3 regions of the Exiguobacterium sp. s133 genome follow, and region 2 is predicted to be linked to each of the others. Evidence: riboswitches for the same ligand, from Rfam matches in the RefSeq annotation. Region 2 holds a riboswitch; each other region holds the start of a gene.
What was found. Region 2 has a riboswitch for S-adenosylmethionine ahead of KNP96_RS03165 (methionine ABC transporter ATP-binding protein). Riboswitches for the same ligand answer to the same signal wherever they lie in the genome.

Region 1 (2,268 bases), 190 kb from region 2:
GTCCCTCGAGCCAGGTTAAGGCACGATTCACATGCAGTGTCGGTCCCGTCAAACTGACGATTAAGACGCCAAACGCGACGTCCTGAATGTAGTCGACCTTCCCATGCAGGATGCTGACTGCGATATCGAATTGTTTGATGGCTTCAGATAAGGTACTCTCACCTGTTTTTTCACCCGTGAACTGAAGTCGAATGACTTTGCCGGGTGTCGTCCGTAAAATTCGTTCCGGCAACTCGATTTGGAGTGCCGTATCGACGTAATGTTTTGTGACCGGATGTTCGGCTTGACTAAATATGGCGTAAGTCGAAGCGACTTCGACGACTTCACCGTGCGCCATGACGGCAACGCGGTGACAAATTTGTTTGACGACATCGATTTCGTGGGTGATGAGGATGATCGTCAAACCGAGCCGGGCGTTCAAATCTTTCAGTAAATCGAGAATCTGGAGCGTCGTCACCGGATCGAGCGCTGATGTCGCTTCGTCACAGAGTAAGATGTTTGGATTGTTGGCGAGCGCTCGTGCGATGCCGACGCGTTGTTTTTGTCCACCACTGAGTTGGCTCGGATAGTTCGTCTCGAATCCTTCGAGTCCGACGAGTGCCGTTAATTCTTGAATCCGTTTCGGGAACTCACGCCGTTTGACACCGGCAGCCTTTAAGGCGAACGCGATATTGTCGGCAACCGTGCGGGACTGAATCAGTTGAAAGTGTTGAAAGATCATACCGACCCGGAGACGGAGTTTGCGGAGAGACGTTTTGGAGACACGTGATAGATTGGCTCCGTCTACTATGACCGTACCGCTCGTCGGTGTCTCGAGTCCGTTAATCAACCGTAAGAGTGTACTTTTTCCGGCGCCGGATTCACCGATGATGCCGAAGATTTCCCCTTGTTCAATCGTTAAGTTGACATCGTTTAATGCAAAAATCGGTGTGCGGTCACGGACAAATTGTTTTGTGATGTGTGCGAACTCAATCATGATGTTTCCCTCCCTATACAAAAAAATCGCTTTTTTCCAGTTAGAGAGCAACCAGAAAAAAGCGACGAATTGTAGAATTTCGTAACTTATCTCTCAGAACAAAAGAAGTTCTGTAGGATGTGGCACCGTTCCATTACTGGTGGTTGCCGGACGTCGTTGGGCCTAATCCCTCGGTCGCTCTCGATAAGTAGCTATGCTGTTGGGATTTACTTTAACGGAAATGATTCCCATCTGTCAAACGTTTTTTCAGAATTATTCGGCAACGGCGGTTTGGAAGAGCTGAAGGGTCCCGATTCGTTTGACAGCCTCGACGAGTCGGTCGACATCGGCAATCAGACTGATCCGGACGTAACCTTCACCGTATGTACCAAAGAAATGACCCGGTGTCACGGCGACGTGCGCTTCGTCGAGCAGGTGATCGGTGAAGCTTTGTGACGTGAAGCCGGACGGAACAGGGAGCCAGACGAAGAACGAACCACCCGGAACCGGTCCTGCCCAGCCGATTTCGTTTAATGCACCGAACAACGCATCGCGTCGCGTCTCATACAAGGCGCTCAGTTCACGGACACATGTCTGATCGCTTGAAAGTGCGACCGTCGCTGCATGCTGGATCGGTGTGAAGGCACTGACGTAAAGGTGTTCCTGGTATGTTTCGATGCTCGCGATGACGGATGGATTACCGATCGCAAAGGCGATCCGAAAGCCGGACATGTTGAATCGTTTTGAGAGCGAAAACAGTTCGATTCCGACGTCTTTTGCCCCTTCCGTCTGGAGGAAACTACGTGTCGGACCATCGAAGCTGATCCCGCCGTACGCTAAATCGTGGACGACACAAATGTCGTTTTCATCAGCGAATGCGACCGTCTGTTCAAAGGCTTTCGCTGTCGCCGTCGCACCGGTCGGATTACTCGGGTAGTTGAGGAACAACATCCGGGCCCGTTCGACGTCGAGCGAATCGAGGAGGTCATAGTCAGGCAAAAAGCTATTTTCAGCGAGAAGCGGAAGCGTGATTGGATACGCACCGGCAAGTGCTGCGCCCGACAAGTAATCCGGGTAACCGGGATCCGGGACGATGACTCCTTCACCGGGATTGACGATCGTCTGCGGAAGGGCGACGATGCCGGCCTTGCTTCCGAGTAAAATCGCGACTTCTGTCGCCGGATCAATCGACACGCCAAATTCTGATTCATAAAAATTAGCGACGGCCTGCTTTAAGAAATCATGTCCGCGAAACGGGGGGTACTGGAGATTACTTGCATCATCGATGGCTTGTTTTAAAGCATCGAGAATAT
Region 2 (2,268 bases):
AAAGACGGGTATGAGTACTCGCGCACAGCAAACCCGACGCGGACGAGCATCGAACGATTGATTGCTGATCTTGAAGGAGGCGTCCGTGGATTCGCGTTCGGATCAGGAATGGCGGCGATCCATGCTGTCTTCAATCTGCTTCAGTCTGGCGACCACATCGTCATGACGGACGACGTCTACGGCGGAACGTTCCGCTTGATGCAACGTGTCCTACCGAAGTTCAACATCGAAGTGACATTCGTCGATACGACGGATCTCAGCGCGACGGAAGCGGCGATTCAGGACAACACGAAGATGCTCTACGTCGAGACACCGACGAACCCGTTATTAAAAGTGACGGACATCGAAGCGATCGCAGCCATCACGCGTCGTCACGACTTGAAGCTCGTCGTCGACAACACGTTCGCGACACCATACTTGCAACAACCAATCGCGCTTGGGGCAGATATCGTGCTGCATAGTGCAACGAAATACATCGGCGGACACTCGGACGTCGTCGCAGGGCTTGTCGTCGTCAACGATGATACGCTCGGCGAAGAACTTCACTTCATCCAAAACTCGACGGGTGGAATTCTCGGACCGCAAGACAGCTTCCTGCTTGTCCGTGGATTACGGACGCTCGGTATCCGGATGGAAGCGATTGAAGAGACAGCACATGAACTTGTCAGCTTCCTGCAAGCGCAAGACGTCGTCTCGAACATCTTCTACCCGGGACTTGCATCGCATCCCGGTCATGCGATCCAGCAAAAACAAGCGACTGGTTTCGGCGGGATGATCAGCTTTGATGTCGGTTCAGCTGCAAATGCAGAGAAACTTGTGGAAGCATCACACTTCTTCACGCTTGCTGAAAGCTTAGGGGCGGTCGAAAGTTTGATTTCCGTTCCGGCACGGATGACACATGCATCGATTCCAGCAGAACGTCGGGCGGAACTCGGCATCACGGATGGTCTCGTCCGAATCTCGGTCGGACTTGAAGATGCAGAGGATTTGAAAGAAGATTTAACGCATGCTTTCAGTTTGCTCGAAAAAGTTTCTGAAAAAACTGTTTGACAAGCAAAATAACCCCTGCTAATATTCAAAATATATTAAAAACAACTAAATACCGATAACTCTTATCAAGAGTGGTGGAGGGACTGGCCCGATGAAACCCGGCAACCGCGGAATTTATTTCCGAAGTGGTGCTAATTCCAGCAGACGAACGTCTGCAAGATGAGAGCAAATGGTTTTGTGTACTGAAAGTGCGCGCGTTTGCTCTAAAACGTGCGCACTTTTTTTATGTTTAGGAGGGACAGTAGTGATTCGTTTACAGGATGTAGGAAAGATTTATCGCTCGAAGCGCGGCGAAGTCGAAGCTGTCGCAAACGTCGATCTCACGATTGAGCGCGGCGGAATTTTCGGAATAATTGGTTATTCCGGTGCAGGGAAGTCAACCTTGATTCGCCTGCTGAACATGTTAGAAGCACCGACAAGCGGTTCGATTCAAATTGACGGTGTCGAGATGACGACGTTACGACCGAAAGAATTACGCGGCGTCCGGAAAAATGTCTCGATGGTCTTTCAGCACTTCAACTTGCTTTGGTCACGAACGGTCGAAGAAAACATTATGTTCCCGCTCGAACTCGGCGGATATCCGAAAGCACGCCGGAAAGAACGGGTCTCCGAGCTGATTCAACTCGTTGGACTCGACGGTCGCGAAGGCGCTTATCCGTCACAACTATCCGGTGGACAAAAACAACGCGTCGGGATTGCCCGCGCACTGGCATCAAACCCGGACGTCTTATTATGTGACGAGGCGACAAGCGCCCTTGATCCGAAAACGACGGACTCGATCTTAGAGTTACTCGTCGACATCAATAAAAAACTAAAACTGACGATCGTCTTGATCACACACGAGATGCACGTCATTCAAAAAATCTGTCACCGGGTCGCCGTCATGGAGGCCGGAAAAATCGTCGAACAGGGTCTTGTTTCAGAAGTCTTCCGGCATCCGAAACAAGCGATGACAAAAGAATTCGTCAAACAACTGACGTCGTCTACAGAAAACGAGTTGACGTTCGCGAAACTTCGTGAGCGCTATCCGACAGGGAAAATCGTCCAGCTGACATTCGTCGGTTCGACAGCAGAAAGTCCGATCCTCGCAGAAGTCATGAAAGATTCGACCTTATTATTTAATATCATTGGCGGGAACGTCGGACAGACGCAAGACGGTGCACTCGGAACGTTGTTCATCCAACTGATTGGTGCGGCACATGAAACACAAGCGGTCAT
Region 3 (2,268 bases), on a different contig from region 2:
GCGTGGCATGACCTCGCGGGCAAAGCGTTCCATTTCTTCGAGTTGCGGAGAAAATTGAAGCAAGAGCAATGTCACGCCGACTGCTTCAAATTCAAGAATCCGTTCTGCGATTTGATCCGGCGTCCCAATCAAGTTCGGACGCAGTCCCCGGTTTGAGACCGAATAGTCATTTCGTTTGACCTGTTGTTCGAGTTGCGATTTACTGACGAAGTCGTCATACCCGGCATATCCGGCACCGTCTTCTTTAACGTTCGTAATCCGGTGCCATTCTTCGAGCGCCGCTTCTTCCGTCTCGCGACAGATGATGTAGGCCGCCAGTCCGAAACTCGCAAGCGGCTGCTTCCCGGTCGCCGCGCGGCGGGTTTTCATATCCGTAATTTTCGTCGCGACTTCATCGACCGTTCCTCCATGCATGACATAGGCATCACAGTGATTGACGATCGTCTGTTTCCCCGTCTCACTCTCACCACCAGCGTAGAGCTTGATTCCGGGACGCTGAACGGGTTTCGGGTGAAGCTCTGCCCGTTCCAGCTGATAGTACGCCCCATCAAAACTATAGGGTGATGCGTCCGCCCATAATCCTTTCATGACCGTCACGAATTCTTCCGTCCGGGCATATCGTTCGTCATGGGCTGTAAAAATCCCATTGTATTGACGGGCTTCTTCCTCCCACCAGGCCGAGACGACGTTGAGCGTAAAACGTCCGTTACTCAACTGATCGAGGTTCGCCGCCATTTTTGCTGTCGTCGCCGGATTATGAAAACCGGGCCGGACGGCTGTCATGATTTCCAACCGTTCCGTTGTCGCCGCAATCGCCGCTGCCGTCGTCCACGCCTCAAGACTCGGTTCGGCTATTCCTTTAATGTCGTTTAAGTTCAATTCTGCAATCAATGTCGTAGAAAAGCCAATCCGTTCTGCCGTCTGTGCGACTTGTTTCGCATAATCGAATGTCGCTGGCATTTGTTCCTCCTCGACGTTTCGTAACCAACCCCCGAAGATTGGTAACCAAAATCCGTATTCCATCCCCTGTGCCCCCTTTTTGCATAAAAAATCGCTCTTTTCGTTTAGAAAAGAGCGACGAATGTCTACTGTCAGCTCTTATCTTCAAAGGAATAAATTCCTCTTGGAAGTAGCACCTTCCGCTCATGCGGGGTTGCTGAAGTGTCGTCGGGCCAGTCCCTCGACTTCTCGTGATAAGAATAATTGAAATTAGCGTACATCTTTTAGCAGAGTAAAGCAACCTTTAAACCTTCTTTTCCTATCGGAATTAAAAAACATTTGGAAAATCACTCTGTTTCTTGATACTTCTTTGTCTAGAAGCTAAAAACAGGAATTGCACATCGGTTTAAGATGGCAATCCCTGCTTTGTATGGTGCTGTTCAAAATCAATTCATTCTGGTGATACGAACGGTGAGTCATTGTGATTTGCATCCATCATGGCTGTCCGGTGACCAGTCGTCGAAACTTCTTCCCCACGCACGCGATCGTAGAACTTCGCGATTGTGACGCTGAAGTACGGGCCAATCCAGAGGAAACCGATTCCGATCGTAACAATTCCGAGCAAGAACCAACCGATGAACGAAAGGACGAGGAAAAACGCCTCTTTTTTATGTCCATCCATCATTTGGCGTGAACGCGTAATGGCATCAAGGATGCCAATCGATGGTTCGTCCCGAATGATGTAATACGTCAACATGTAAGAGAATGACTTAATGATTCCTGGAATGATGAAAAGTAAGAACCATAGCCCTAAGAAAAAGGTTTGGACGATTGACACTCCAATGGCTTTCAAGAACATTTTGTACGGCTCAAACAAATCGGCGACTTTCGTCTGCTCGTCTCGGGCGACAGATAGGGTGAGCCATGACCATCCCATTGCAACCGGTAAGGTCAACACCGTCAAGAGCATACCAATCAAGTCGATAAATTGGAAATCCTCTTCGGGTGAGGACGCAAATCCGTTCGGAACGCCTTGAATGATTAAGAACAACAACATCATTAATGCCATGAAGCCCCATCGTCCCTGCAACGACTCGCGCGCTGCTAATTTTAATTGTTTTGACATCGAAAGATCCTCCTCAAAAATAAGTGCTACCTTTCTTTACGGTTTATTTTTGAGGAGGTTTCACTTTTTAACGCTCGTCTTTTAGTAAACGTTGGACCATTGCTTTTTCAAGTTGTTGCTGGCACGCCGTATACAAAGAGCGTCGTCCATCGAGTCGTTCAATCGCAAACGGAATATCGTGCTTTTTTGCTTGCACGAGAACA

Region 1: it holds a riboswitch for S-adenosylmethionine, as region 2 does, so the genes downstream of both, KNP96_RS04090 (methionine ABC transporter ATP-binding protein) here and KNP96_RS03165 (methionine ABC transporter ATP-binding protein) in region 2, are expected to answer to the same signal.
Region 3: it holds a riboswitch for S-adenosylmethionine, as region 2 does, so the genes downstream of both, KNP96_RS09875 (LLM class flavin-dependent oxidoreductase) here and KNP96_RS03165 (methionine ABC transporter ATP-binding protein) in region 2, are expected to answer to the same signal.

The regions. Positions count from the first base shown of each region.
Region 1 is NZ_JACSMK010000002.1:303,348-305,615, reverse strand. Features, by position in the region: gene KNP96_RS04090 (methionine ABC transporter ATP-binding protein) at 1-976, opposite strand, end outside; SAM riboswitch class I at 1,060-1,166, opposite strand; gene KNP96_RS04085 (aminotransferase class I/II-fold pyridoxal phosphate-dependent enzyme) at 1,229-2,268, opposite strand, start outside.
Region 2 is NZ_JACSMK010000002.1:116,927-119,194, reverse strand. Features, by position in the region: gene KNP96_RS03170 (bifunctional cystathionine gamma-lyase/homocysteine desulfhydrase) at 1-1,050, shown strand, start outside; SAM riboswitch class I at 1,110-1,216, shown strand; gene KNP96_RS03165 (methionine ABC transporter ATP-binding protein) at 1,295-2,268, shown strand, end outside.
Region 3 is NZ_JACSMK010000006.1:83,038-85,305, forward strand. Features, by position in the region: gene KNP96_RS09875 (LLM class flavin-dependent oxidoreductase) at 1-1,023, opposite strand, end outside; SAM riboswitch class I at 1,096-1,200, opposite strand; gene KNP96_RS09880 (DUF975 family protein) at 1,391-2,065, opposite strand; gene KNP96_RS09885 (DUF2325 domain-containing protein) at 2,133-2,268, opposite strand, start outside.